3 regions of the Nesterenkonia aethiopica genome follow, and region 3 is predicted to be linked to each of the others. Evidence: riboswitches for the same ligand, from Rfam matches in the RefSeq annotation. Region 3 holds a riboswitch; each other region holds the start of a gene.

Region 1 (9,784 bases), on a different contig from region 3:
CCAGCAGCGCGTCGGTGATCTTGCCCAGGATCGCCAGCAGGATGATGGCTAGCAGCAGACGGTCGGTGCGCCCGTTGTTCTGCGAATCGGTCAGCAGGAAGCCCAGCCCCATGGATGAGGCGATCAGCTCCGCGGCCACCAGGAACAGCCAGGCCTGGGCGAGCGCGAGGCGCAGCCCGGAGAACACGCTGGGCACCACGGCGGGCAGCTGCACGGTGACCAGCAGGCGCAGCCCGTGGTACCCGAACGCGCGGCCGGCCTCCACCAGCTGTGGATCCACGTGCCGCAGCGCGGAGTGCACGGCGGTGAAGACGGGGAAGAACGCACCGATGGCGATGAGCGTGACCTTGGAGTCCTCATAGATGCCCATCCACAGGATGAGCAGCGGCACCCACGCCAGGGACGGCACGGCCCGGAAGGCCCCGATGGTGGGGTGCAGCAGGGAGTCGGCGATCTTCGACAGACCCAGCACCGAGCCCAGCGCCAGGCCCAGGCCCGCGCCTACGGCGAAGCCCAGCAACACCCGCTGCACGGAGATGGCGATGTGCTGGTAGAGCTCCCCGCGCTCGAACAGCTCCACCCCGGCGGCCAGCACCGACTGCGGAGTCGGCAGCTGCACCGGGGAGAAGACGCCGGCCGCGGTGACGCCGTACCACAGGGCCAGCAGGACCAGCGGCACGATCGCTCCGATGAGGACCCGACCGCCGGGGATGCGACGGACCCGAGCAGGCACTCCAGCGTCCGGACTGTCCGGGCCGGTCACCGGCCGGGGCGCGGCTGAGTTACGGTCGCCCAGCACCCGTGCCGGCTCCGCGCTCTGGTGGCGGCCCTCCTCGTCCCGGGTCCGAGCACCGTCAGGCAGCGTCTGGCTCATCACTGATCATCCTCGTCGTCCTCGACGATTGTGGCCTCGTCCTCAGAGCCCTCGGCGTCGGTGGCCTGCCGGTTCTCCGCGAACTCCGGGTGGAACAGCGTCTCGAGCGCCTCGTCGATGCTGTCCTGGCTGGAGACGTCACCGGTGTCGAGGAAGATCGGACCGACCTCCTGCAGCACCTCACGCTGGGCGGCGCCGGGGACCGGGTCGACGTCGAAGTTCGACCGCTCCCGGATCACCGTCTCGGCGACCTCCAGGTCGATATTGCCGTGCTCGGCCAGGATCTCGGCCGTCTCCTCGGGGTTCTCCTGAGCCCATTCGCGGGCCTGCTCATAGACGTCCACTACGGTCTGGGCGACGTCGGGGTGGTCCTCGATGAACGACTCGGTCGCGTTGATCACGCTGTAGGTGTTGAAGTCCACGTTCCGGTAGAACAGCGTCTCGCCGTCGGCCTCGGCTCCCGCCATGATCGGGTCCAGTCCGGCCCAGGCGTCGACGTCGCCGTTGGCCAGCGCGCTGCGGCCGTCCGCGTGCTGCAGGTTCTGCACCTCCACATCGCCCACCTCCAGGCCGGCCTCCTGCAGGGACTGCACCAGGAAGAAGTACGGGTCGGTGCCCAGCGTGGCGGCCACGGAGGCGCCCTCGAGGTCGCCGACGTCGGTGATCCCCGAGTCCGGCGAGGTGACCATGGCGGCCCACTCCGGCTGGTTCTCGATGAGGATGATCTGCTGCGGGGCGCCGTTGGCGCGCGCCAGCAGGGCGGCGGAGCCGGCCGTGGACCCGACGTCGATGGCCTCGGCACGCAGCTTCTCATTGGCGTCGTTGGAGCCGTGGGACTGGATCCATTCCACCTCGGTGCCGGCCTCGGAGAGCTCCTCTTCGAGCCAGCCGTGCTCCATCATCACCAGGCTGAGCGGGTTGTAGGTGGCGAAGTCGAGGGTGAGCGTGTCCAGTTCGCCCTCGGCGGTGCCGCCGGGTCCCTCGCCCTCCACGCATCCGGTCGCCAGCAGAGCGACGGCCGCGCCGGCGATCGTCGCGGAGGCGGCGCGTCGGAACCGCGGCCGCGGGAAGCGGGCAGGGGAGAAGGAGGTGTCGGTCTGACTGGGCATGTCGTGAAGGGACCTTTCGTGCGTGGGTGGGAGCCGCCCCGGTCGAGCTCGGGCTCCGCCCGGCCGCGCCGAGCGGAGGCCGGGAGCGCCCGGGCCGCGCGGCCTGTCAGTCCTGAGCTGTCAGTCCTGAGCTGTCAGTCCTGAACTGTCAGACCTGAGCGGAACGTGCGGTCCGGCCGGGGCGGGTGGGCTAGTGCGCGTCGACGCCGAGGCCGGCCAGGAGCTCGCCGCGCAGGGCGGCCAGCTCGGCGGAGGCACGGTCACGCGGCCGGCTGCCCGGAACGGTGAGCAGGCGGGAGACGGTGGCGCCCTCGCGGGCGGGGTCCACCGGGTCGGAGCCGAGCAGCAGGATTCGGTCGGCCAGCTGCAGGGCCTCGTCGACGTCGTGGGTCACCAGCAGCACCGTGGTGCCGGTCTGCGCATGGACGTCCAGGAGGAGGTCCTGCATCTTCAGCCGGGTCAGGGCGTCCAGAGCGCCGAAGGGCTCGTCCAGCAGGAGCACGCCGGGGCGGCGGGCCAAGGCCCGGGCCAGCGAGGCGCGCTGCGCCATGCCGCCGGAGATCTCCCGGGGGCGAAGCTGGGCGCGCTCGGCCAGGCCGACCAGTTCGAGCAGCTCATCCACTCGCCGACGGCCCTCCGCCGCGGACACGTGCCGCGGCAGCCCGAGGGAGACGTTGCGGTGCACCGAGCGCCAGGGCAGCAGCCGAGGCTCCTGGAAGCCGACGGCGGTCCGTTCGTCATAGGTGCGCACCGGGGTGCCGTCGATGATGACCTCACCGGAGCATCCGGCGTCGAGACCGCCGACGGCGCGCAGCAGCGTGGACTTCCCGCAGCCGGAGGCGCCCAGGATGGCGACCACCTCGCCGGGGGAGATGTGCAGGTCGACGTCGTGCAGGACGGTGCGTCCGTCGAAGGCGCGCCCCACACCGCGCAGCTGCACGTCCATCGAATGCGTGGCGGCCCCTGCGGGGGCGGGACGGTCCAGCAGAGCGACGCCGCCGGAATGCTCGGAGAGGTGCTGGTCAGACTCGTGCGTCACGAGTGCGGGTGCAGACGAACCCATAGGAAATTCACTCCCATCGATCCTGGCGGTAGCACCTTTTCTGATGCGACGGGCACAGAGAGGCCGATCGACGCATCCGAAGGTTGCTGCGGCGTCACAGAGCCAGATCTCTCAGCCGCTCGGGATGGTGTACGTGCTCAACCCTACGCGGATCAGCGTGGGCCGGGCAACGGTGGTGTCACAGTGTGAGACATGTGGGGTGGCGTGGGCCCGACGACGGTGCCCCGGATGGAGGCGGATGCCCTCAGGCTTCGGGAGACAGCGGGCCGAGGCTCTTGAACTCGCTCTGGTGGAACACCAGCGCCTCGGCGGAGTCCTCGACCGCCAGGTCCAGCAGCTCGAGCACGACGATGTCATGGTCGCCGGCCCGGACCTGGTCGTAGATGCGGGTGGTGAAGGTGACGGGCGCACCCTCCAGCGTGATCGACCCACCTGTGCCGATGCTTGTCCTCAGGCCGGTGAATCGGCTCTCCCGGTCCTTGGAGGCGATCTTCCGGCACAGCTCCGACTGGCCGTGCCCGATCAGCGACACTCCCAGCTCGGTGTCCGCCCCGGCCAGCTTCGGCCAGGTGGTGGAGCTGTGCTGCACCGCCACCGTGGCCAGCGGCGGCTTGAGCGAGACGCCGATGGTGAAGGTGGAGGCCACGAGCCCTTCCGGGCGGCCGTCCACCTCGGCGGCGACGACCACCACCCCCTGCGGGAAGTGGCCGAAGGTCCGGCGCAGCTCCAGCGGATCGACGTCGGCCAGCCGGGTGGCGGCGCGGCCCACGGCGGGGCGGGGTCCGGTGTCAGCGGGCGCGTGCGGCACGGTCTCCTCCACGGTGGTCGTGGGGCGCTCGGCGGCGGCCAGTGCGGTGCTCATGGCGGATCAACTCCCATCGGTCCTGGCGGTAGCACCTTTTCTGAAGGATCCGCCGGAGGGGCGGATCGCATCCGAAGGTTGCTGCGGCGTCGACGAGCCAGATCTCTCGGCCGCTCGGGATGGTCTGTGTGTCCAGCGTACGGCCGCAGAGAGATGTGATCAAAGAACCGTTCGCAGGATGAGACGCGGCGACATATTCCGTCCAGGGGGCGCGCAGGATGCGTCCAGAGTGTGGCTCCCTCAGTCCGAGGGGACTGTACATTCTTACGCCTCGTGACATGAACTCAATCCGCTGACTTGACGATTGTTCATCTGCTGCGCGTATGGTTGACCCCAACGAACCCATCCAGAGCGACTGAGAGATCTGGCTCGACGACGTCGCAGCAACCACCCGGAGCAGCCGTGCCCAGTGCGGCCCGGGGAACGGTGCTAACGCCAGAGACGATGGAGAATGCCCGATGATCTCACTGCGCCATGTGTCCACGTCCTTCCCCGCTGCCCGGGGCAAGGAGCCCATCCACGCCGTCGATGACGTCTCCTTGGAGATCCCCCGCGGGAGCATCCAGGGGATCATCGGCTTCTCCGGCGCCGGGAAGTCCACGCTGCTGCGCAACATCAACCTGCTTGAGCGCCCCACCTCGGGTGAGGTGCATGTGGGCGGGGTGGAGCTGACCGCCCTCGACGACGAGGCTCTGCGTCGCGCCCGGCACCAGATCGGCATGATCTTCCAGGGGTTCAACCTGGTGAACAATCTGACCGTCGCCCAGAACGTGGAGCTGTCCCTGAAGTTCGCCGGCGAGAAGGACCGTCGCGTCCGCCGGCGTCGCGCCGCCGAGGCGCTGGAGATCGTGGACATCACCGACAAGGCCAAGGTGTACCCGGCCCAGCTCTCCGGCGGGCAGAAGCAGCGGGTGGCCATCGCTCGCGCCCTGGCCACTCGGCCGGAGGTGCTGCTGTGTGACGAGCCGACCTCCGCCCTGGACCCCTTCACCACGGCGACGGTGCTGCAGTATCTCGCCGACGTGAACCGCGAGCTCGGCATCACCGTGGTCATCGTGACCCACGAGATGGAGGTCATCAAGGCCCTGGCCGATCACGTCGCCGTCATGGAGTCCGGCCGCGTGGTGGAGCAGTTCCCCGCCCGGGAGCTGCAGCGCGAGGGCTTCGCTCCGCACACCTCCATCGGCCGGTACCTGGTCAGCGACGGCATCAGTGTGGACCGTGACGGCGGCGCCCGGACGCAGGCGCCGACGCCGAGCGGGGACCAGGGTCGCGCCGCAGAGTCCGCAGAGCCGCCGGCGCCCCAGGACCCGCCCCGTGGCCCCCGGAGGCTCGCGGCCTCTGAGCTGCTCGCCGCCGTGCCGTTCGAGGGAGGTCGTCGCTGATGGAACGCATCCTCGAACTGCAGCCCGAACTCGTCCAGGCCATGCTGGAGACCTTCGCCATGATCGCGGTGGCCATCCCGCTGGCGGTGCTGTTCGGCACTCCGCTGGGCATCTGGCTGTTCATCCATGCCCCGGGCGGAATCGCTCCGCTGCCCCGCGCCCATGCGCTGGTCAGCGGGATCGTCAATATGGTCCGCTCCTTCCCGTTCCTCATCCTGCTGATCGCGATCATTCCGTTCACCCGGCTGGTCGTCGGCACCACGGTCGGTACGGCGGCTGCGATCGTCCCACTCACGGTCAACGCCATTCCCTACTTCGCCCGGCTGGTGGAGCAGAACATCACCCAGCTGGGGTCCGGGGCGGTGGAGGCCTCCCGTGCCATGGGGGCCACTCGCGGACAGATCATCCGCAATGTGCTGCTGGTGGACGCCAAGCCGGCGATCATCGGGTCCATCACGATCACCACCGTCAGCTTCATCTCCTATTCGGCCATGGTCGGACTGGTCGGCGGCGGCGGAATCGGCGACTTCGCCATCCGGTACGGGTACTACCGCTATGAGACCGCGGTGATGATGGTCGCCATCGTGCTGATGATCGCCCTGGTGACGCTCGTGCAGTTCAGCGGCACCCGCCTCGCGCGGCTCACCGACAAGCGCATCTGACCACCGGCCGGTTCGGCCGCCCCTGCGCTCCGTGCGCACTCCTCCATCCCGGCGTGCAGGTCGCTGCACCCTGACAACGAAAGCTTGTGACATGCCCAGAACACTGACATCCTCCGGCGTCTCCGGCGCGCTCGGGCTGACCGGGGCCACCGGTTCGCTCGCCTCCTCCCCGCTCGGGCGCCGCGGCCTGCTGCTCGGCGGACTCGCCGCAGTGGGGACCTTCACCCTGACCTCCTGCGGGCTGGCCGACGCCGTGGGCGACGACGACCGCACGATCAGCATGATCGTCACCGAGTCGGCGCCCTTCCAGGACCCCACCGAGATCGTCAAGGACATCCTCGCCGAGGACGGCTGGGAGCTGGAGACCACCTACGTCACCGACATCATCCAGCCCAACCAGGTGGTGGCCCAGGGGGAGTACGACGCCAACTTCTTCCAGCACATCGCCTACCTGCGGCAGTTCAACCAGGACAACGGCACCGATGTGGAGCCCGCGTTCTCCGTCTACTACGCGCCCAGCGGCATCTTCTCGCTGCAGCATGACAGCATCGAGGACCTCCCCGACGGCGCCCAGATCGCCCTGGCGGTCGACACCGCGAACAACGGCCGCGGGATCAAGCTGCTCGCCGACGCCGGGGTCCTGGAGATCGATGAGTCCAAGGAGGTCACCGAGCTCTCGCAGCGGGACATCATCGACAACCCGAAGGACTTCGAGTTCATCGAGATCGACCAGCAGTCCGCCGCACAGACCCTGCCGGACGTCGACGCCGGCTTCGCCTTCGCGCGGCTGGTCGCCGAGGCGGGCCACGACGTCGCGGAGACCGCGCTGATCCTGGAGGACGACGAGGACGTCCGCATCCCCTTCACCTGCGTGGTCGCCGGGGCGCCCGGCTTCCAGGACACCGAGAAGGCCGCCGCCCTGCAGGAGGCCTTCCAGTCCGAGGAGGTCCAGCAGTGGTTCGAGGACTACCTCGACGGCGCCATCGACTTCACCGACGAGTTCACGCTCGACACCGTCGAGCCGATCTGGGAGGACTTCACCGCATGAACCGCAGCACCATCGGCCGTCCCTCCCAGACCCCCACACTCTCCCGGCGGCGGCTCCAGCGCGGTGCACTGGGCATCGCCGCGCTGGCCGCCGTCGGGAGCCTCACCTCCTGCGGGCTGGCCGACGCCGTCGGGGACGAGGACCGCACCATCAGCATCATCGTGACCGAGTCCGCCCCCTTCCAGGAGCCCACCGAGATCGCCAAGGATCTGCTGGCCGAGGAGGGCTGGGAGCTGGAGACCACCTATGTCACCGACATCATCCAGCCGAACCAGGTGGTGGCCCAGGGTGAGTATGACGCGAACTTCTTCCAGAACTTCGCCTACCTGGACCAGTTCAACACCGACCACGGTCTGGACATCGAGCCGGTGTTCGCCGTCTACGAGGCCCCCGGAGGGCTCTTCTCGACTGAGCACAGCGAGCTGGGCGATCTGCCCGAGGGCGCCCAGATCGCGCTGCCGGTGGACACCGCCAACAACGGGCGCGGCCTGAAGCTCCTCGCCGACGCCGGGCTGCTGGAGATCGACGAATCGGTCCCGGTCACCGAGCTGTCCCAGCGCGACATCATCGAGAACCCGCGGGACCTCGAGTTCGTGGAGGTCGATCAGCAGTCCGTGGCGCAGAGCATCGACGACGTCGACGCCGCCTTCGCCTTCCTGCGCCTGGCCTCCGAGATCGGCCTGGGCCCCGAGGACACCCTCGCCCTGGAAGGTGAGGACGTGGCCCTGCCCTTCACCTGCGTGGTGGCCGCCGCCCCGGACTTCGCCGGCACCGAGGCCGCCGAGGCGCTGGAGCGCGCCTACCAGTCCGAAGAGGTCCGCGACTGGTTCGCCGACTACCTCGACGGCGTGCTCGACCCGGCCTTCGAGGTCGACGTCGACGCCGCCTGGGCGGAGATCTCCGCATGACCGCCCCCACCCTGCGGCGCTCGCCAGCGGCCGCAGACACCAGACTCTCCCGGCGCCGGCTGCTCAGCGGTTCACTGGGCATGGCCGCTCTGGCCGGCGTCGGGAGCCTCACCTCGGGCTGCGGGATCGCCGGGGCACTCGGAAATGACCGCACCCTGCGGCTGATCGTCACCGAGTCCCCGCCGTTCCAGGAGCCCACGAAGATCGCCGAGGAGATCCTCGCCGCGGACGGCTGGGACGTCACCGCCACCTATGTCACCGACATCATCCAGCCCAACCATGCGGTGTCCAACGGCGAATACGACGTCAACTTCTTCCAGAACATCAGCTACCTGCGGCAGTTCAACGAGGACAACGACCTGGACATCGAGCCGCTGTTCTTCATGTTCGAGCAGCCCTCGGGGATCTACTCGGCCGTCCATGACACGCTCGAGGACATCCCGGAGCGGGCACGCATCGCCCTGCCGGTGGACACGGCGACCAACGGCCGGGGCATCCGGCTGCTGGCCCGCGGCGGGCTGATCGAGATCGACGAGTCCAAGCATGTGGCGGCCCTGTCCGTGCATGACATCACCGCGAATCCGCTGGACCTGGAGTTCGTGGAGGTGGACCAGCAGTCGGTCGGTCAGATCTACCCGGACGTGGACGCCGTCTTCGGCTTTGCCCGACTGCTCGCCGAGGTGGACGTCATGCCGGAGGAGGTCCTGATCATGGAGTCCGCGGACGAGGCGCTGCCCTTCGCCCTGGCGGTCTGCGCCCGCCCCGGCTTCGCCGAGGAGGAGCCGGAGAAGTACGAGGCGCTGAAGAGCGCCTATCACGACGACGAGGTCGCCGCCTGGTACGGCGACTACCTGGACGGGATCCTCACCCCGGCCTTCGACCGCGACATCCACGCCGCCTGGGAGGACGTGAACAGCCGATGAGCACCACGACGACGAGCATCGAGACCAGCACTGACACCAACACCAGCACCAGCGGCGGGCGCGGCGTGGAGGCGCCGCACTCCGGCGTCGAGCTGCCCGAGAGCCTGCTGGAGACCATCGCCTCCGGAGCGGTGCACCGGGAGCTGGCCCGCGAGCTGCCCCATGAGCCTGTCCGGCTCCTGGACGAGGCGCGCTTCGGCGCCCTGCGGGTGCCCCGGGAATTCGGCGGCCCCGGCGGGAGCGTGGAGGACCTGATCCGCCAGGTGATCCGGTTGGCCGCCGTCGACTCCAATGTGGCCCACCTGTACCGCGGACACTTCGGGTTCGTGGACTCGCTGCGCTTCCAGCCCGAGGAGATCCAGCAGGCCTGGTACCCGCGGGTCCTGGCCGGGGCGACCGTGGGCAACGCGTCCACGGAGAAGGGCGGCAACGCCCTGGGCACGCTGAACACGGTGCTCACCCAGGACGAGGACGGCACCTGGCGCCTGGACGGGGAGAAGTTCTACTCCACCGGGACCATCTTCTCGGACTACACCCGGGTCTCCGCCTCCCGGCCGGGGCTGGAGGGGCGTCGGTTCGCCGTCGTCGCCACCGATGCCGAGGGTGTGGAGGTCATCGACGACTGGGACGGCTTCGGCCAGAAGCTCACGGGCACCGGCACCACCCGATTCCACGGCGCCCCGGTGGAGGACGCCGCCGTGCTGGACCGCGTGCCGGGCTCGCATGAGGCGGTGCACGAAGCCGCGTTCTTCCAGCTGTACCTGCTGGCCGTCCAGGTCGGCATCGCGAAGGCCGCGGTGGCCGACGCCGTCGCGCTGGTGGCCAAGCGCACGCGCACCTTCAACACCTCCGGCTCCGGGCAGCTGTTCCGCGAGGACCCGCTGATCCAGCAGATCATCGGCACCATGTCCGCGAAGGCCTTCGCCGCCGAGTCCACGGTGTTGGAGGTC
Region 2 (9,784 bases), on a different contig from region 3:
CCGGTGTCGACCAGGTGATGAGCGTCGTGGTGATGTTCATCTTCGCGATCCTGTTCTTCGGCATCCTCTCCGACGCCGGGCTCTTCGATCCGATCGTGCGGTCGCTGATCCTGCTCACCCGCGGGAAGGTCGTCCTGGTGGCGGTCGGCACCGCACTGATCGGCATCGTGGCCCATATCGACGGCGCCGGAGCGACCACCTTCCTCCTCACCGTCCCGGCCCTGCTGCCGCTCTACCAGGCGCTGCACATGAGCCGGTACCTTCTGCTGCTGCTGCTCGCGCTCTCGGCCGGCATCATCAACATGATCCCCTGGGGCGGGCCGCTGGGCCGCGCGGCCTCGGTGACGGGCATCGACCCGGTGGAGCTCTACCGACCCCTCATCCCGGTGCAGGTGGTCGCCGTCGTCCTGGTGCTCGGGATCGCCTGGCTGCTGGGGATGCGCGAGGTCCGGCGCATCCGCCGTCGCGTGGTGGCCGGCGACGCCGACGCCCCCGACACCGTGGACGTGCGGCAGATCGCCGACGAGTTCACCGAACGCCAGCACTATGCGCGTGCCGAAATCGTGGAGCGGATGAACTCCCACCCGGTGATCTTCTGGGCCAACGCGGTGCTGGCCCTGGGTGTCATCGGCCTGATGCTCGCCGACATCCTGCCCCCGCCGCTGGCCTTCATGCTGGGTGTGGCCATCGCGCTGCCGCTGAACTTCAAGGGCTCGAACCTGCAGATGGAGCGCATCCGTGCGCATGCGCCGAACGCGCTGATGATGGGCGCGGTGATCTTGGGCGCCTCGGTGTTCCTCGGCGTGCTCAACGAGTCCGAGATGCTGGAGTCCGTGGCGCTGTCCACCCTGGCGGTGATCCCGGAGGCCGCCGGCGCGAACCTGCACATCATCATGGGTGTGCTGGGCGTGCCCATGGACCTGCTGACCTCCACCGACGCCTACTACTTCTCGGTGCTGCCGCTGGTGGACGCCACCTCCGCGCAGTTCGGGATCGGCTCCATGGAGGTCGCCCACGCGATGATGGCCGGCAACGTGATCGGCACGTTCGTCAGCCCGTTCTCGCCCGCCCTGTGGCTGGCCCTGGGCCTGTCCGGGGCGAACCTGGGTCAGCATCTGCGGTACTCCTTCTTCATCATCTGGGGCTTCTCCCTCCTGGTGATGCTCGCTGCGCTGACCCTCGGGCTGTTCAGCTTCCACTGACCGCTGAGCAGGCCCAGACGTCGGCGCCGTCGGGGCCGAGGATGCAGACCACGCGTCCTCGGCCCCGACGGCGCCTTCTTCACTTCCGGCACGGCTGACCGCCTCCTGCCTCGACCTCAGTGCGGCAGGAGGCGGTCCGTCGTGCCGACCGGGCCATCCGCGCCCGACCTCGAGAGGCGCGGACCCCGGTCTTCCGACTCGCCGAGGCGTGGGGCAGGTCCCTACGCTGCCGCCTCGGCGAGCCGCCGGCGCCCACCAGTGGAGCCGGCCGTTCGGGCGGACCGCGTCTCGGCGGCGGCCCGCTTGTTCAGGTGGATGGCACGGATCGTGCCCTCCGGGAGCTCCAGCAGCTGCTCGGTGCGGCTGAAGATCTCCTGCCACAGCGTGACCTCCTCCTCCCGGTCGAAGGGCGGCAGCTCCACGTAGGGAGCACGCCCCTCGGCCAGCAGGCGCCGGGCGTTGTGGTGGACGTGGATGCCGAAGTCCACGAGCCCGGCGGAGAGTGCCTCACCCCGGTGGAACATGCGCCCCTCACGACGACCCAGGCAGCGGGGCCGGACGATGGAGCTGGCCGGCTCGGCGAGCTGCTTGGTGATCAGCGCGCGCCAGGAGGCTTCGATGACCGGGTCGGCGCCTGAGCCGTCCTCCCGCACGCCCAGGGCTGCGGCCCGTGCACCGAACTCCTCGTGGAGCGCGGCCAGGAAGCTGAGGGCCTCGGCGGTGAGGACCTCCTTCTGTCGCGGCACCCGCGGTGCCGACAGGGCGATGCCGTTGATCGTGATCGAGAGTTCGGGGGTGTTCATGGCTTTCTCCTCGGGAGTCTCAGCGGCGGGAGCGGCGACGGCCTCTCCATCGAGGCCGTCGCCGGGCTCCGGCTCGGTTCAGTGGAACTGTCCTTCTTCGGTGGAGCCCTTCAGGGCGACCGTGGAGGACTCGGGGTTGAGCGTGGTGGAGATGGCGTCGAAGTAGCCGGTGCCGACCTCCCGCTGGTGGCGGGTGGCGGTGTAGCCCTCGTCCTCGGCGGCGAACTCCTTCTCCTGGAGCTCCACGTAGGCCTTCATCTGCTCCGACTTGTAGCCCTTGGCCAGCTCGAACATCGAGTAGTTCAGGGCGTGGAACCCGGCCAGCGTGATGAACTGGAAGGTGAAGCCCATCGCGCCCAGCTCGCGCTGGAACTTGGCGATGGTGTCGTCGTCGAGGTGCTTCTTCCAGTTGAAGGACGGCGAGCAGTTGTAGGCCAGCATCTGGTCCGGGAACTCAGACTTCACGGCCTCGGCGAACTGCTTGGCGTACTCCAGGTCCGGGGTGCCGGTCTCCATCCAGATCAGGTCGGAGTAGGGCGCATAGGCCTTGGCCCGGGCGATGCAGGGCTCGATGCCGTTGCGGACCTTGTAGAAGCCCTCTGCGGTGCGCTCCCCCGTGAGGAACTCGGCGTCGCGCTCGTCCACGTCGGAGGTGATCAGGGTGGCCGCCTCCGCATCGGTGCGGGCGATGACCACCGAGGGGGTGTTCGCGACGTCGGCGGCCAGGCGCGCGGCCTGCAGGGTGCGGATGTGCTGCCCGGTGGGGACCAGCACCTTGCCGCCCAGGTGGCCGCACTTCTTCTCGGAGGCCAGCTGGTCCTCCCAGTGGACGCCCGAGGCGCCGGAGGCGATCATCGACCGCATCAGCTCGTAGGCGTTGAGCGGGCCGCCGAAGCCGGCCTCGGCGTCCGCGATGATCGGCACCATCCAGTCCTCCACGGTGCGGATGCCCTCGAGGTACTCGATCTGGTCGGCCCGCTGCAGGGCGCTGTTGATGCGGCGCACCACGTTGGGCACCGAGTTGGCCGGGTAGAGCGACTGGTCGGGGTAGGTGTTGCCGGAGAGGTTGGCGTCACCGGCGACCTGCCAGCCGGAGAGATAGATGGCGCGCAGTCCGGCCTTGACCTGCTGGACGGCCATGTTGCCGGTGAGCGCACCCAGGGAGTTGGTGTAGGTGCCCTCGGCGTGCTCGGCGGTGAGCTGCTCCCAGAGCTTCTGCGAGCCTCGCTTGGCCAGCGTGTGCTCCTCCTGCACCGACCCCTGCAGCTTGGCCACCTCGTCGGCGCCGTAGTCGCGCCGCACGTTCTTCCACCGCGGGTTGGTGTCCCAGTCCTGCTGGATGCGCTCGACGCGCTCCTCGAAGTCTCCGCGGATGTCAGTGCTTGCGTTGACGGTGGCAGTCACAGTGTTCTCCTTCGAATCGGTGACCAATGGATCGTCGACCAGTGGTTGGTACCGAGTGGTTGGTACATCTCCAGTTTTCGGCCCTCTTGAACCCCCTGACCACAGGAATCTGAGAAAAGATCTGCAGTTCTTCGCATTCCTGCAAGAAGTGCGGGAACTCACGCCGGATCACCGGGGATGGTGGCGGAAGCCGAAGCAAACGCGCTTCAGCGCCGCGAAGATCGACCGTACGGCGCCCCTCTGGGCCCTGCCCCCGCTCCGCCGTAGTCTGGTGGCACAGACCACACCTGACGGCGAGAGGACTCTTCCATGGATCTGACCCAGGCCAGCGCGATCGTCACGGGCGGGGCCTCCGGGCTCGGACGCGAGACGGCCCAGATGCTGCACGACGCCGGAGCCGGTGTCGTCGTGGTGGACCTTCCCGACGACGGCGAGACCGGCCCCGACGGCGTCAAACGCACCGAGGCGGTGGCACGCCTCGGGCATCGCGCCCGTTTCTGCCCCGGGGACGTCACCGACCCCGAGACGGCCCTGCGTGCCGTGGCCGAGGCGCAGGAGCTCGGGCCGCTGCGCGTGGTGGTCAACTGCGCCGGCGTCGCCACCCCGGGCAGACTGGTGGGCCGCGGAGGACCTCTTCCCCTGGAGGGATTCATGAAGGTGCTGTCCATCAATGTGGGCGGGACGGTGAACATGATGGCCCAGGCCGCGGCGGCGATGCGCGAGAACGAGCTCGACGGCGAGGACCGGGGCGTCCTCATCAGCACCGCCTCCGTGGCCGCCTTCGAGGGACAGATCGGACAGGTCGCCTACGCGGCATCGAAGGGCGCCGTGGCCTCGATGACACTGCCGGTCGCCCGCGAGCTCGCCTCCTCACAGATCCGCAGCGTGACCATCGCCCCGGGCCTGTTCGAGACGCCGATGATGGCCGGGCTCCCCGAGGCCGCCCGCGAGTCTCTGGCCTCGAAGACGCCGCATCCGGCGCGACTGGGCCGGCCGGCCGACTATGCCCTGCTGGTGCGGCAGATCATCGAGAACCCCATGCTCAACGGCGAGGTCATCCGGCTCGACGGCGCGGTCCGCCTGGAGCCTCGATGACACAGGTCAGCGCCGCGGTCCGTCTCACCTGCTGACGCGCATGCGTGGCGGACTGCGAGGGCCACGTCTCTGGTGTTGAATGGGGTCCGCGACACCACGCATCCCAGCGGATGGAGACCACCGATCGATGAGCACAGCGCGTCCGGACGAGCCCATGCCGCCTGATGCGCCCGAGTCCGCCGACTCTCCTGCATCCCCAGACTCCGCCGCATCTCCTGCATGCCCTGACGCCGCAGCGTCGCCCGCTCCCGACGCCGACGCCGAGCTCGGGGTCGGGGCTGCGGAAACGTCCTCGAGTCGCGGGTTCCTCGAGGAGTACCGCTGGGGCCTTGCCGTCATCGGGGGGCTGAGCCTGCTGCTGGTCCTCCTGGTCGGGGGACTGATCCTGACCGCCAACCCCCACCGGGGAACACCCGCCCAGGAAGCCGACGACCAGGGTGCGAGCCGGGAGGGCCGGGCCGTCGACCTGCTCGGCGCGGAGGCACGGCCGGAGAAGACGGCCCATGAGGACCTCCTCCCCGCCGGGGGCGAGGCCTTCTCGGACGGCGAGGGGCTCGTGGTCGGGGAGGACATCGCGCCCGGCGCCTACCGCCAGGACCCCGGCTCGGGCCCGACGGATGCGACGTGCTTCTACGTGATCTACGCCGACGCCAGTGAGACCACCGTGCGGCGCACGGGGGCCGATGACCGCGGAATCGCCGTCCTGGAGGACGGTGAGGTGGTCGACTCGGTGGACTGCGGCGACTGGCTGCCCCTGGAGGACACCGTCCCGGAGAGGCCCGAGACCCAGTTCGGCACCGGCATGCACGTCGTCGGTGAACACGTGGAGCCCGGGACCTATGAACTGGACTGGGACGAGGACACGATGCTCTGCTGGTGGGACATCTTCCGGGACCTGCGCGGGGACGGCCACATCCTGGACTCCGGATTCATCCCCCGCGATGCCCCGGAGTTCGGTGAACCGCTGCAGATCACCCTCGGCGACCAGGAGCAGCTGGTGGTCAGCTCGGAGTCCTGCGGCACCTGGACGAAGGTCCGCTGACAGGCGGAGAGGCGGGAGCCGGCACATCACCCCTCCTCGCCGACCCCTCAGTTCTACTACACTCTGTAGAAGAAGCCGTTCCCCTCGACCCCAAGGAGCACCATGCCCCGCATCACCATCGGCCTGGGCGGGATTCTGATCCTGCTCGGCGTCATCGCCTACATCGCCACGTCCTTCGCCAGCTGGACCGCGCTGATCCCCGCGATCCTCGGTGTCGTGCTGCTCATCAGCGGCCTCATCGGCCTGAAGAACGCGAAGGTCGGCATCCACATCGCCCTGGTGGTGGCGCTGCTCGGCGTCTTCGGCACCTCCATGAACGTGATGCAGCTGGGCGCGCTGTTCGCCGGCGAGGCCGAGCGGCCCGCCGCCGTCGTCGTCAGCTCCATCACCTTCGTCCTGCTGATCGTCTACATCATCACCGGGGTGCGCTCGTTCATCCGCGCGCGCCGCTGGAAGGGCGCCGAGGCCGCCGAGGCCTGAGCCTCCCCCACGCCGCCTGAGCGCGACCACACGATGGGCCGCCCCGAGTCACTCGGGGCGGCCCATCGTCGTCTCCGGCGGTCGACAGGCGGAGTCAGCGTCCAGAGCCCGCGCAGTCCAGCCGGCCGGGCTCCATCTCGATCTCCTCGACATCCTGCAGGCCGGCGAACTCGGAGCCCAGGACCACGTCCACGGTGAAGTCGTCGCGGTCGTCGACGTCCACCAGGGCTCCGGGGATGTGGTGCTGCACCGTGTAGGCCTGCCGCAGCCCTCGCTCACCGGCACGGATGATGGCCTCGAAGCCGGTATCGGCGAAATAGTCGTTGTCCACCGCCTCCACCCGGAAGTCGCGATCCGTGAGATCCTCGGCGACGTCGCCGGCGAGTCCCGGCTCATTGGTGGCATTGAGGACCTGAACCGGCACCCTCTCGGGGACCACCGGCGACAGGATGCGGCTGGGACAGTCCTCCCCGGCGGGGATGGAGCCGCCGCCGACGATCGCAATGTCGATGGTGCCGTCGATCATCAGCCAGCTGCCGACCGTGACCCCTCCCAGGACGCCGATGGTGCTGGTTGCGACGGCGATCTTCTGCCGCCGGGTCGCCGGCGTCGGGGAGCTGCTCATGCCCCCATCCTATTTCGGCCCCCGCCCCGAGGGCGTCAGGGCAGGGCCGGTTCGCAGTCGAGATCATCGGCGAAGAGCCCGACGCCGTCATCCTCCGCCTGGGACCAGGCATCCTCCACGGAACTGAGGAACCGGTCGTTGGGCGGGTAGTGCACGGGAACCCCGAATCCGTCCCGGGCCATCTGGACGTTCAGCAGGACGTCATCGGCCCAGACGCCGGCGAGCAGGCGGTCATAGCGGTCCGTGCGCTCGTGGTCGAACTCAAGGACGAGGGGATCCCCCGGGGCGACCAGTGACTCCATATGCGCCGAGGACTCCGGCCCCAGGCATTCCACCGGCTGATGGGGATGCACCGACTCCGGGGTGTCGATGTTCAGCAGCCGCACCCGTTCCTCCTGTCCGTCCAGCTCCACGACGAGCGTATCGCCGTCGACCACGCGCACGAGGGTGGCGACCTCGCCGTCCTCCGACGGCGACGGCGCGGCACCTTCTCCCGGGCTCTGGATCCAGCTGATCAGCGCACCGAGGAGGACCACCAGCACGAGCCCGAGCAACCACCACAGCAGGCCCTGACTGCCGCCTCGGCGGCGCCGGCGTCCGGCCGCTCCACCACCAGACACTCCACCGGACACTCCCCCGGAGACTCCCCCAGACACTCCGCCCGAACCTCCGCGGGAAGCCGTGCGCAGGGAGCGTCGCACCGCCTTGCGGGCATTGCGGCGCATCGCATTCTTCAGATACCGGTCGACCATGGGGACCAGCGTATCCGGAGGCCATGACAGGGAGCCCGGAGGCCTCCGAGGACCCCCACAGGGCCGTCGAGCTCCGCTGGCTGCCAGTTTGTGCAGGAGGCACCTCAATATGTTCACATAACGTCATCCCTTGTCGAAGGTCTTCCCCGAACCACGGGCCCGTGCTAACGTCAAGACCACACAAGGATCACGAGAACCGGTCACACAGGCTCTGGCTTGGCCGGTCGGCAACCCTTTCCCGCGTGACGGGGTGCCCCAGATGACGATCCGGCCGCGAAGCTCATATTCACCGAGGTGGATTTATCTTCAGCGGCAAGCACGGCGCAGGGGAAGCCTCCCTGTGGCGCCTCATGAACGATGATGAACGCCCCACACGGAGGACCCTCCATGACACCATCCGTGCCGTCCGCCGGCACTCTGTCTCAGCACGCCCTGGAATCTGCCGACCACGCGCCGCACACCTCGTATCTGGTGCAGCGCACCCGACGACGCTCGCTGATCTCCTTCGAGGTCTTCCCGCCGCGGCCTGCCCGCGACGGCCGTGACCCCTGGCGCAGCATCGAACTGCTGGCCGAGGCGGGCCCGGACTACTTCTCCGTCACCCACGGCCACAACCAGCCCGAGGGAGCGAATCTGGAGGTGATCCGGCACCTGCTCCGGAGCACTCCCGCCCCCGTGATGGCGCATCTCATCGGCGCAGGCAGCACCGGCGCCCAGGTGCGCCGCTCGGTGGAGCAGCTGCTGGACCTCGGCGTGCGGGACGTGCTCGCCCTGCGCGGGGACCCACCGGGCGGTGCCCGGAAGTGGATCCACCAGCCCGCAGGCCTGAACCGCGCCGCCGAGGTGGTGCGTCTGGTCCGGGAAGTGGAGCAGGAGCGCCTCGACCCGCCCGAGGGGCCCGGCGCCCGCCCGGTGTCCATCTCAGTGGCCGCCTATCCGCCCTCCGGCACGGACCGGGACCACGAGGCGGACCTGTGCGCACTGTGGGAGAAGCAGGAGGCCGGCGCCGACTACGCCATCACCCAGGTCTTCTACGACCCCGAGGACTACGCCCGCCTGGTGGACGACGCCCGATCCCAGGGCATCCACCTGCCGGTCGTCGCCGGACTGGCCCCGCTGACCAGCCCCAAGCGGCTGCGACGCCTGGAGGAGATCTCGGGAGTTCCGGTGCCGCAGCACCTGCTCGACTACCTCGCCGTCGCCGACCCGGCCGAACGACGACGCCGCGGGGTGGCCGCCACTCTGAACCTGATCGACGCGGTGCTGGAGCTCGGATGTCCCGGCCTCCACCTGTTCACCTTCAACCAGCACCCGGCCGCCCTGGCGATCCTCGATCACCTGAGGATCCGAGACGCCGCACGTCAGCAGCGGGGCCTGCCCGAGCTGTCCTGACCCCGGAGCGCACCGCTCCCTGCCGCACAGGGCTCCTTCGTTCCTGCGGACCGCGTCGCGGTCGGCTGTCCTGGTGCGCCCTGCCGCCTCACCCGGGACGAACAGTCCGGACACCCCATGCGATCCGTCCATCACCTGCATCTGGCCCCAGACACATCTGACACACCTGACAGAGGAGACATCATGACCACCACCCCTGCCCGCTTCGAGGACCAGCCGCCCGCTCAGGTTCCCGCCCTGCCGGCGACCGTGCTCGGCTACCCGCGCATCGGACCCAATCGGGAGATCAAGAAGGCGCTGGAGGCACACTGGCGCGGCGGCGACGTCGCTGCGCTGCGCGAGGCCATCCACGCTCACCGCTCCCGTACGCTGGGCCATCTGGCAGGCCTGGGCCTGGAGGCGGACTCGGCGATCCCGGCCGACGGCGCCGTGATCGATCAGGTCCTGGACGCCTCCGTGCTGCTCGGCCTGGTGCCGCGGCGCTTCCGCGAGGCCGGGTTCTCCGCCGCCTCTCCGGACACCGGCGAGGGCCTGGCCCTGGTCTCCGCGCTGGCCCGCGGCACCTCCACGGTGGAGCCGCTGGAGCTGACCAAGTGGTTCGACACCAACTATCACTACTACGTGCCGGAGATCGAGCCAGACGTCGCCTTCTCCGCTCAGACGGACGCCGTCGCCGAGCGCTACCGCACCTTCCGCGATCTGGCCGCAGAGACCGCCGGCGGATCCCTCCCCCGGCCCACCCTGCTGGGCCCGGTGAGCTTCCTGCTGCTGGCCAAGGCCGTCGGCGCGGAGAGCCAGGCCCCGGACGGCACAGCGGGCGACGGCGGAACCGTCCCGCAGGCGTCGCGGTTCGACCGGCTCGACGAGCTGGTGACCGCCTACTCCACCCTGCTCCGCGCCCTCCATGACGCCGGCGCGGCCTGGGTGCAGCTGGAGGAGCCCGCGCTGGCCTCCGACGGATGGGACGTCCCGCGGGAGCAGATCGTCAC
Region 3 (9,784 bases):
CACCGCGTCGATCTTGTTGACCGCGATGATCACGTGCTCCACCCGCAGCAGGTGGGCGACCGCCAGATGGCGGCGGGTCTGCTCCACCACGCCGTGTCGGACGTCCACCAGCAGCACCACGGCATCCGCGGTGGAGGTGCCGGTGACGGTGTTGCGGGTGTACTGGACGTGCCCGGGGCAGTCGGCCAGCACGAAGCTGCGCCGATCGGTGGCGAAGTAGCGGTAGGCCACATCGATGGTGATCCCCTGCTCCCGTTCGGCGCGCAGGCCGTCGGTCAGCAGGGCGAGGTCGAGCTCCGCGCCGTCGTCGCCGAAGCCCCGTTCCTTGGAGGAGCGGGCGACGGCGTCGAGCTGGTCGGACAGGATGGCCTGGGCGTCGTGGAGGAGGCGGCCCACCAGAGTGGACTTGCCGTCGTCGACGCTGCCGGCGGTGGCCAGCCGGAACAGTGTGGCGGTCATCAGAAGTATCCGTCCTTCTTGCGGTCCTCCATGGCGGCCTCGGAGAGCCTGTCGTCGGCGCGGGTCGCGCCGCGTTCGGTGATGGTGGCGGCGGCCACCTCGTGGAGCACCGCGGTGTTGTCCGCGGCCTCAGAGAGCACCGCCCCGGTGCAGGACATGTCACCGACGGTGCGGTAGCGCACGCGCAGCACCTCGGTGGGCTCCGCCGCGGTGGGTCGGCTGTGCGGACCCACGGCCCGGATCATGCCGTCACGGTGGAAGACCTCGCGGTCGTGGGCGTAGTACAGCGGAGGCAGCTCGATGTCCTCGGCGGCGATGTAGCGCCACACGTCCAGCTCGGTCCAGTTGCTGATCGGAAAGGCCCGCACGTGCTGGCCCGGCCGGTGGCGTCCGTTGTAGAGGTTCCACAGCTCGGGGCGCTGGCTGCGCGGATCCCACTGGCCGAACTCGTCGCGCAGCGAGAGGATCCGTTCCTTGGCCCGGGCCCGGTCCTCGTCCCGCCGGGCGCCGCCGAAGACGGCGTCGAAGCGGCGCTGCGCGATGGTGCGCAGCAGCGGCACCGTCTGCAGCGGGTTGCGGGTGCCGTCGGCGCGTTCGGTGAGCTCGCCGGCGTCGATGAGCTCTTGGACGCTGCCGACCACCAGCTCCAGGCCGAGGCGCTCCACGGTGCGGTCACGGAAGTCCAGGACCTCCTCGAAGTTGTGACCGGTGTCGATGTGCACCACCGGGAAGGGGATCCTCCCGGGCCAGAACGCTTTGGCGGCCAGGTGCAGCATGACCACGGAGTCCTTGCCGCCGGAGAACAGCATGGCCGGCCGATCGAACTCGGCGACGACCTCCCGGATGATGTGGATGGACTCGGCCTCCAGGCGGGCCAGCGCGGACTGGCCGGCGAGGTCGACGACGTCGGCGGCCCGTGGGGCCGTGGCGGTGGCGGTGGTCATCTCAGGCTCCTGTGGCGGTGGTGGTGTGGATGCCGCATTCGACCTTGCCGCTGCCGGCCCAGCGTCCGGAGCGGGGGTCCTCCCCCGGGGCGACCTTCTGGGTGCAGGGTCGGCACCCGATGGACGGATAGCCGTTCTGCAGCAGCAGGTTGACCGGGAGGTCATGGCGGTTCGAGTGGTCGACCAGGTCGTCGAAGGTCCAGGGGGCGACCGGGTTGACCTTGATGAGTCCGTGGAGCTCGTCGAAGGTGACCAGCGGCGTGTCCACGCGGGTGGGCGCCTCATCCCGGCGCACTCCGGTGAACCAGAGCTTGTAGCCGCTCAGCGCCTCCCCGAGAGGCTCCATCTTGCGCATCCGGCAGCAGGCGGCCGGGTCCCTGCCGAACAGGTCCTTGCCGTACTCGGCGTCCTGCTCCGCCACGGTCAGCTTCGGGGTGACGTCGACGACGGTGACGTCGAGACGACGGGCGACCTCATTCCGGGCGGCCAGCGTCTCGGTGAAGTGATAGCCGGTCTCCAGGAACAGCACGTCCACACCGGGCAGCTGCTTCGCGACCAGCGCCGGCAGGACGGCGTCGGCCATGGAGCAGGCGACGGCGACGTCGGCGGTGTCCACATGCCGTGCCGCCCAGCCGATCACCTCCTCGGCGGGGGCGTCCCAGCCGAGCTCCTCGGCGCCGGCGGCGGCCAGGGCGCGCAGCTCCTGGGTGAGGGCGGTGTCGGTCGCGGCGCTCATACCAGCTCGACCTCTCTCTTCTGCAGCTCGGAATCGTCCACCCGGTGGCTCCACTGGGCGAAGGTCTCCCCCGTCTGTCGGCCGTCCAGGTACCGGCGGACCAGCAGCTCCACGTAGTCCACGAGCTCCTCCGCCGTGACCTTCAGCCCTCGCACAGTCCGGCCGAGACCGGCCTCATCGCGGTCCACGAAGGTGAGCCCGCCGCCCAGGTGGACCTGGAAGCCGGGGGTCTTCTCCCCGTCGGCGTCGGGCAGCAGCTGCCCCTTCAGCCCGATGTCCGCGGTCTGGATGCGGGCGCAGGAGTTGGGGCAGCCGTTGATGTGCAGGGTGAGCCGCTCCGGCATCTGCTCGGCGACGTCGGCCAGCCGCTCCTCCAAGGCATCGATGGTCCGGGCCGCCGTGGTCTTGGTCTCCACGATGGCCAGCTTGCAGAATTCGATGCCGGTGCACGCGATGGTGGAGCGCCGGAAGACGCTGGGCCGGGGATCCAGCCCCAGCTCGGCCAAGGCGGCACAGACCGTCTCGACGTCGTCTTCGGCGATGTCGAGGACCACGAGCTTCTGGTGCGGCGTGGTGCGCAGACGGTGGGAGCCGTGACGCTCCAGCAGGTCCGCCAGCTCGATCAGCAGCGTCCCGGAGACCCGACCCACGGTGGGGGTGACGCCGATGTAGCACCGGCCGTCCTTCTGCCGGTGCACGCCGACGTGGTCCCCGGGAGTGTCCGGGGCGGACGGGGCCGGCCCGTCGGTGAGCGTACGGCCCAGGTACTCGTCCTCGATGACCTGGCGGAACCTCTCCGGCCCCCATTCGGCCAGCAGGAACTTCAGCCGGGCCTTGTTGCGCAGGCGACGGAACCCGTAGTCGCGGAAGGTCTGGGTGACGGCATGCCAGACCTCGGCGGCCTCCTCCTGGCGGACGAAGACTCCCAGTCGCTCGGCCAGCCGGGCGTTGGTGGAGAGCCCGCCGCCGACCCACAGGTCGTAGCCGGGGCCATGCTCCGGGTGCACGACGCCCACCAGGGCGAAGTCGTTGATCTCGTGGACCACGTCCTGGCTGGGGTGACCGGTGATCGCCGACTTGTACTTCCGCGGCAGGTTCGCGAGCTCGGGATCGCCGATGTAGAGCCGAGCGATCTCCTGGATGACAGGGGTGGGGTCGATGATCTCATCGGCGGCGATGCCGGCCACCGGGGAGCCCAGGATCACCCGGGGGGTGTCTCCGCAGGCCTCGGTGGTGCCCAGGCCGACCGCTTCGAGGCGGCGCCAGATCTCCGGGACGTCCTCCACGGCCACCCAGTGCAGCTGGATGTTCTGCCGGTCGGTCACATCGGCGGTGTCCCGGGCGAAGTCTCGGGAGATCTCCCCGATGACACGCAGCTGCTCGGTGGTGAGGGCGCCGCCGTCGATGCGGACCCGCAGCATGAAGTACTTGTCGTCCACCTCTTCGGGCGGCAGCGAGTTGTGGGCCCCGGCCGGCACGCCGGGGCGACGCTGGGTGTAGAGGCCCCACCAGCGAAAGCGGCCGCGGAGGTCGTCCGGGTCGATCGAGTCGAAGCCCTGCTTCGAGTAGATCGTCTCGATGCGCTCCCGGACGTTCAGCCCGTTGTCGGCCTGCTTGAACTCTTCATTGTGGTTCAGCGGCTCGGTGCCGTCGACCTTCCACTGCCCGTTCGGGCGCTTCTTCGGCCGGCGGGCGGACACGGCGGACACGTCAGTGCTCATGCTCCTCCATCGCTCCTGGCGTTAGCACCCGGCTCTCCCGGGTTGCTGCGGCGTCGTCGAGCCAGATCTCTCAGCCGCTCTGGATGGTTGCTGGTGTGAGCACCACGCTACTGGACGCCAGACGGAAAACGAAGATTCCACGTCATATGTCGTCATCTATGTTCATGTGTTCATATGAGTTGCGCGACGGGGTGAGACCTCCCGCAGACACGCGCCATCGACTCCCCGGCGAGGCCGGGCCCTGCTCCGCGGCTCAGGCCTCGTCGAGGCCCTTCTCCGCCAGCCAGTCGGCGGCGACGTCGGCGGCCGACGCCTGGTCGTCCACACTGACGGCGTTGAGCCCGTTGAGCTCCTCCTGCGTCAGTTCGGCCGTGACCTCCTCGATGAGCGCCGCGGCGTCGTCCCCCACGGAGTCGGAGACCAGCGGGAGGATGTTCTGCGGCAGCACCAGATCCTCCGGGTCCTCCAGCATGACGAGGCCGTTCTCCTCGATGGCTGGATCGGCGGAATAGATGTCGGCCACCTGCACGTCCCCGTCGAGCAGCGCCTGCACGGTCAGCGGCCCACCGGAGTCCTCCACCGGGACCAGGGTGACCTCCACCCCGTAGACCTCCTGCAGACCCTCAGGCCCGTAGGGACGAGTCTCGAACTCCGAGTTCGCCGCGATCCGCAGATCCTCATCCACGTCCGCAAGGTCACCGACGCTGCGCAGCTGATGCTCCTGTGCGAACTCGGCGGTCACCACGAAGCTGTCCTGATCGGTGGCCTCGGCAGGCGCCAGCGCGGTGATCCCCTCCGGGAGGCTCTGCTCCAGTCCGGCGAGGATCTCCTCCAGGTCGGAGGCCTCAGCCTCCGCGTCCACGTACTGCAGGAGGTTCCCGGCATATTCGGGGAACACGTCGATGTCCCCGGCCTCCAGCTCCGGCATGTAGACCTCGCGCTGGCCGATGTCGAACTGCCGGTCCACCTCGTGGCCGCCCGCCTCGAGCCGCTGGGCGTAGAGCTCCGCGATGATGGTGTTCGAGTAGTACTGCTGGGAGCCGACCACCAGCGCTCCGCCCTCGGCGCCGGCGTCGTCGTCGCCCCCGTCCGCCAAGGGATCCTCGGCTCCGCAGGCGCTGAGAGCCAGCGCGGCGAGTCCCAGCAGGGCGGCGGAGACGAGGGCAGGACGGCCGAGACGGCCGGGGGCGGGGCTCGAGCAGGACACGGGGACCATCCTCTCCTGGAGCTCAGTGGATCCCGGGGATCCTCCTGAGAATCCGTAGGGCTGCGATGAACAGGGCGTCGACGAGGATCGCCACGGCGATGACCACGAGGGACGCTCCCAGCATCATGGCATAGTCATGGTTGCGCAGGCCCAGGAACAGCGGCCGCCCCAGTCCCCCGGCCCCCACGTAGGCGGCCAGGGTGGCGGTGGCGATGACCTGCAGGGTTGCCAGACGCACCCCGCCCAGGATCAGCCGCAGCCCCAGCGGCACCTCCACGGTCACCAGCACCTGCCACGGGCTGAGCCCCTGGGCGCGCGCGGCGTCGACCACGCGGCGGTCCACCGCCTCCACCCCCGAATAGGCGCCGGCGATGATCGAGGGCACCGCCAGGACCACGAAGGCGATCATCGGGGCCTTCAGCCCGATCCCCACCGCGAGGCCGGCCAAGGTGATGATCCCCAGGGTCGGCAGAGCACGGGCGGCCCCGGTGGAGAGCACGGCCAGCGCCCGGCCCCGCCCGGTGTGGCCGATGACCAGCCCGGCAGGAAGGGCGATCGCCGTGGACAGCACCAGCGCCAGCAGGGTGTACCAGAGGTGCTCGGCCGTGCGGACTCCGAGACCGCCCGGACCCGCCCAGGACTCGGCGCTGAGGACCCACTGCAGCGCCTCCACCAGATGGGTCATGAGCCGGCCCGCCTCGCCTGGGCACGCTGCCAGGGCATCGCCAGCCGGCCCAGGCCCACCAGCAGCAGGTCCACGACGACGGCGAGCAGCACGGTCATGATGATGCCGGCGGCGATGGACGGCACGATGCCACGCTGGAACCCGTCGGTGAACAGGGAGCCGAGGCTCGCCACACCCAGGACCGCGGAGACGCTGACCAGACTGATGGTGCTCACGGAGACCACCCGCAGCCCCGCCAGCAGCGCAGGCCCGGCCAGAGGCAGCTCCACTGTGAGGAAGGCGCCCCAGCGGGACTGCCCGACCGCGACCGCGGCCAGCCGGACGTCGTGGGAGACCGCGCCGAAGGCATCCGCGGCGGAACGGACCATCAGCGCCAGACCGAACAGCGTGAGCGCGACGGTCACATTGAGAGCGTCCCGCACCCCGGTCCCGATGAGGATCGGCAGGACGATGAACAACGGCAGCGACGGAATCGCATAGAGCAGACCCACCGAGCCCAGGAGAGGCTCACGCAGGCGTCCGAGCCGATCGGCGACACGCCCCAGCGGAAGGGCCAGAAGGAAGGCCGCCGCGACGGCGGGAAGGCTGAGCAGCAGATGGTCGACCGTCAGGCTCAGGATGCGCGGCAGGTTCGCCAGGGCCCAGTCCATCAGCAACCTTCTGGCGACGGGGCCGCAGGCTCCGTGCCGTCCTCGCCCTCGATCAGCCCGACCGGTCTCCCGGTGTCGTCGACGACCGTCCAGCCGCCGCCGACCCGCGGGGAGGCATGCAGTCGCCGTCGTCCGTCCTGCAGTCCCAGGAATCGGGAGACGAAGGCGTCGGCGGGCTCCTCCACCAGCTCCCGGGGCGTGCCGATCTGGGCCACCTCCCCGCCGCTGCGCAGCACGACGATCTGATCCCCCAGGGCGAGTGCCTCGTCGATGTCATGGGTGACGAAGATGATGGTCTTGCGCAGCTGAACCTGCAGGCGCCTCAACTGGGACTGCAGCTCCACCCGGACCAGCGGGTCCACCGCGCCGAAGGGCTCGTCCATGAGCAGGATGTTGGGGTCGTCGGCCAGGGCGCGTGCCACGCCGACCCGCTGCTGCTGCCCTCCGGAGAGCTGGGCCGGGTATCGACGTGCCAGCTCGGGGGCCAGGTCCACCAACTCCATCAGGTCACGAGCCCGCTCCTGCGCGGCACCCCGGGAGACACCGTTGAGACGCGGAACGGTGGCGATGTTGTCCACCACCCGGCGGTGCGGCATGAGCCCGGAGTGCTGCATGACATAGCCGATGCTGCGCCTCAGCTGCACCGGCGGTCGCGAGGACACCGTCTCCCCATCGATGCGGACCTCACCTGAGGTCGGCTCCACCATCCGATTGACCATTCGCAGCAGGGTGGTCTTGCCGCATCCGGAGGACCCCAGCAGCACCGTGGTGGTGTGGGAGGGAACCGTCAGGCTGAAGTCCCGGACCGCCGTCGTGCCGTCCGCGTAGGTCTTGGTGACATGGTCGAACTCGATCATGACGCAGCACCCTCACGCTGGCCCTCGATGTCAGCCGACGCAGCAGGCGGAGGATCCGCCCGGTGGACCTCGGCGTGGTCGCCCAGACGCCGGGCCATGACGTCGACCGCCTGCGGTGAGGAGTCGATGCAGACGAACCGGCGGCCGGTCTCCGCAGCGGCGGCCCCCAGCGTGCCCGAGCCCGCAAAGAAGTCCAGCACCCAGTCGCCCGGTCGGGAGGAGGCCTGCACCATGCGGCGTACGAGCCCCACGGGCTTCTGCGTGGGATAGCCGGTCTTCTCCCGACCCGTGGGCGAGACGATGGTGTGCCACCAGACGTCGGTGGGCAGCTTGCCCCGGGCGGCCTTCTCCGGGGTCACCAGGCCCGGAGCCATGTACGGTTCGCGATCGACCTCGGCGGAGTCGAAGTGGTAGCGCTGAGGATCCTTGACATAGACCAGGATCGTCTCGTGCTTGGTCGGCCAGCGCTTCTTCGTCCGGGCACCATAGTCATAGGCCCAGACGATCTCATTGAGGAAGCAGTCGCGGCCGAAGATCGCATCGCACATGACCTTCGCGTAGTGCACCTCGCGATAGTCCAGGTGCAGGTACAGGGTCCCGGTGTCATCCAGCAGACGCCAGGCCTCGAGCAGTCGAGGCTCCAGAAAGTCCCAGTAGTCCGGGAAGGAGTCGTCGTAGGCGGCCAGCAGCTCACGGAAGGTGTCGTAGCTGCGACCGGCGAACCCCACCCGTCCGCCGCCGTCGTGCCGCCGGACGGAGGTCGTGCGGACCGACCGCTGGGCCCGCCCCGTGTTGAAGGGCGGGTCCAGGTAGATCATCGCGAAGGCCCCGTCGGGGAGCCGCCGCAGGTGCTCGAGGTTCTCGCCCTCGAGCACGAGCGACGGACCGTCCACGGCGAAGGTCGTCATCTCCAGGTCCGCACCGGCCCGCGGGAGCTCAGTCCGCGGAGCCTGCTGTCGAGCCGGAGCCCGACCCGGAGCGGCGGCGACGACGACGGCGACGCTGGCCGCCCGAGCCGCCCTCGGCAGAGGAGCCACCGCCGGAGCTCTGCTGACTCTGCTGACTCTCCTGGCGCTGCTGGTCCTGCCCGCCTGCGGAGTCCGATCGGCGACGCGACCGCGACCGACCGCCCCGCGAACCGCCCTCGCCCCGCGAACCGCCCTCGCTCCGAGCGCCGGAGCGGGAGCCGCGACCCTCGCGGGAGCCACCCCGCTCCTTCTTCGCCGAGGGACCTCCGAGGTCCTCGAGACGCTCGTCGCCCAGGCCCGTCTTCGATCGCTTGTGCCGCGGCAGCCGCCCCTTGGTCCCCTTCGGGATGTCGAGGTCGGTGAACAGGTGCGGCGAGGAGGAGTAGGTCTCCACCGGCTCGTCGATGCCGAGGTTCAGCGCACGGTTGATCAGCTTCCAGCGCGGGACGTCCTCCCAGTCCACGAAGGTCACCGCGGTGCCCTTCTGCCCGGCGCGGCCGGTCCGGCCGATCCGGTGGAGGTAGGTCTTCTCGTCGTCGGGAGCGTTGAGGTTGATGACATGGGTGACGTCGGTGACGTCGATGCCGCGGGCGGCGACATCGGTGGCGACGAGCACGTCGATCTTCTCGTTGCGGAACGCGCGCAGCGCCTGCTCCCGCGCACCCTGGCCCAGGTCCCCGTGGATGGCGCCGGCTGCGAAGCCGCGGGCGATGAGCTCGGTGGAGAGCTTGTCGGCCTGCCGCTTGGTGCGGGTGAAGATGATCGTGCGTCCTCGGCCCTCGGCCTGCAGGATGCGGGCCACGACCTCGTCCTTGTCCAGGTGGTGGGCCCGGTAGACGACCTGACGGATGTCCTTCTTGGTGACCCCCTCGTCGGCGGGGTCGGCGGCGCTGATGTGCGTCGGCTTGGTCATGTAGCGCCGCGCCATGGCGACGACCGGACCCGGCATGGTCGCCGAGAACAGCATCGTCTGGCGCACGGCCGGCAGCGCGCCGAGGATCGTCTCGACGTCGGGCAGGAAACCCAGGTCGAGCATCTCGTCGGCCTCGTCCAGGACCACGATGTTGACGTTCTTCAGCTTCAGGTGGCGCTGCCGGTGCAGGTCGATGAGCCGCCCGGGGGTGCCGACGACGATCTCGACGCCGCGCTGCAGCTCCTCGATCTGCGGCTCATAGGCCCGTCCGCCGTAGATGGTGGCGACCCGCACGCCGCGCTTGGCGCCGGCGACCTTGATGTCTTCGGCCACCTGGACGGCGAGCTCACGGGTGGGGGCGACCACCAGCGCCTGCGGGGCGCCCGGGGAGGGCATCTCGTCGAAGCCGGGGTCGTGGGGCGCGGTCACGCGCTGGATGGCGGGTATGCCGAAGCCGAGGGTCTTGCCCGTTCCGGTCTTGGCCTGCCCGATGATGTCATAGCCACCCAGGGCGATCGGCAGCGTCTCCGCCTGGATGGGGAACGGTGTGATGATCCCCTTCTCAGCGAGCGCCTCGACGATCTCGGGGCGGACGTTGAAGTCGGCGAAGGTCACCGTGGGCTCGGCGGTCTCGCCGCCGTCGA

What was found. A riboswitch is a leader RNA that binds a small molecule or an ion and turns the genes downstream of it on or off. The one in region 3 is predicted to bind S-adenosylmethionine.
Region 1: linked by a shared signal. The riboswitch ahead of ABD658_RS11810 (methionine ABC transporter ATP-binding protein) and the one ahead of ABD658_RS07820 (nitrite/sulfite reductase) in region 3 are both predicted to bind S-adenosylmethionine.
Region 2: linked by a shared signal. The riboswitch ahead of ABD658_RS09915 (methylenetetrahydrofolate reductase) and the one ahead of ABD658_RS07820 (nitrite/sulfite reductase) in region 3 are both predicted to bind S-adenosylmethionine.

The regions. Positions count from the first base shown of each region.
Region 1 covers NZ_BAAAVT010000015.1:64,227-74,010, reverse strand. Annotated here, with positions in the region: gene ABD658_RS11830 (ABC transporter permease) at 1-874, opposite strand, end outside; gene ABD658_RS11825 (aliphatic sulfonate ABC transporter substrate-binding protein) at 874-1,983, opposite strand; gene ABD658_RS11820 (ABC transporter ATP-binding protein) at 2,174-2,929, opposite strand; SAM riboswitch class I at 3,057-3,177, opposite strand; gene ABD658_RS11815 (flavin reductase family protein) at 3,291-3,908, opposite strand; SAM riboswitch class I at 3,919-4,034, opposite strand; SAM riboswitch class I at 4,248-4,359, shown strand; gene ABD658_RS11810 (methionine ABC transporter ATP-binding protein) at 4,367-5,293, shown strand; gene ABD658_RS11805 (methionine ABC transporter permease) at 5,293-5,955, shown strand; gene ABD658_RS11800 (MetQ/NlpA family ABC transporter substrate-binding protein) at 6,047-7,003, shown strand; gene ABD658_RS11795 (MetQ/NlpA family ABC transporter substrate-binding protein) at 7,000-7,911, shown strand; gene ABD658_RS11790 (MetQ/NlpA family ABC transporter substrate-binding protein) at 7,908-8,834, shown strand; gene ABD658_RS11785 (acyl-CoA dehydrogenase family protein) at 8,831-9,784, shown strand, end outside.
Region 2 covers NZ_BAAAVT010000011.1:109,641-119,424, forward strand. Annotated here, with positions in the region: gene ABD658_RS09875 (CitMHS family transporter) at 1-1,202, shown strand, start outside; gene ABD658_RS09880 (hypothetical protein) at 1,424-2,005, opposite strand; gene aceA (isocitrate lyase) at 2,084-3,379, opposite strand; gene ABD658_RS09890 (SDR family NAD(P)-dependent oxidoreductase) at 3,719-4,504, shown strand; gene ABD658_RS09895 (Rv1352/Rv1906c domain-containing protein) at 4,632-5,546, shown strand; gene ABD658_RS09900 (hypothetical protein) at 5,649-6,026, shown strand; gene ABD658_RS09905 (LytR C-terminal domain-containing protein) at 6,121-6,651, opposite strand; gene ABD658_RS09910 (thermonuclease family protein) at 6,687-7,403, opposite strand; SAM riboswitch class IV at 7,589-7,728, shown strand; gene ABD658_RS09915 (methylenetetrahydrofolate reductase) at 7,791-8,795, shown strand; gene metE (5-methyltetrahydropteroyltriglutamate--homocysteine S-methyltransferase) at 8,979-9,784, shown strand, end outside.
Region 3 covers NZ_BAAAVT010000008.1:133,622-143,405, reverse strand. Annotated here, with positions in the region: gene ABD658_RS07835 (GTP-binding protein) at 1-459, opposite strand, end outside; gene cysD (sulfate adenylyltransferase subunit CysD) at 459-1,403, opposite strand; gene ABD658_RS07825 (phosphoadenylyl-sulfate reductase) at 1,405-2,139, opposite strand; gene ABD658_RS07820 (nitrite/sulfite reductase) at 2,136-3,860, opposite strand; SAM riboswitch class I at 3,864-3,950, opposite strand; gene ABD658_RS07815 (ABC transporter substrate-binding protein) at 4,114-5,076, opposite strand; gene ABD658_RS07810 (ABC transporter permease) at 5,090-5,752, opposite strand; gene ABD658_RS07805 (ABC transporter permease) at 5,749-6,402, opposite strand; gene ABD658_RS07800 (ABC transporter ATP-binding protein) at 6,402-7,259, opposite strand; gene ABD658_RS07795 (DNA-methyltransferase) at 7,256-8,167, opposite strand; gene ABD658_RS07790 (DEAD/DEAH box helicase) at 8,196-9,784, opposite strand, start outside.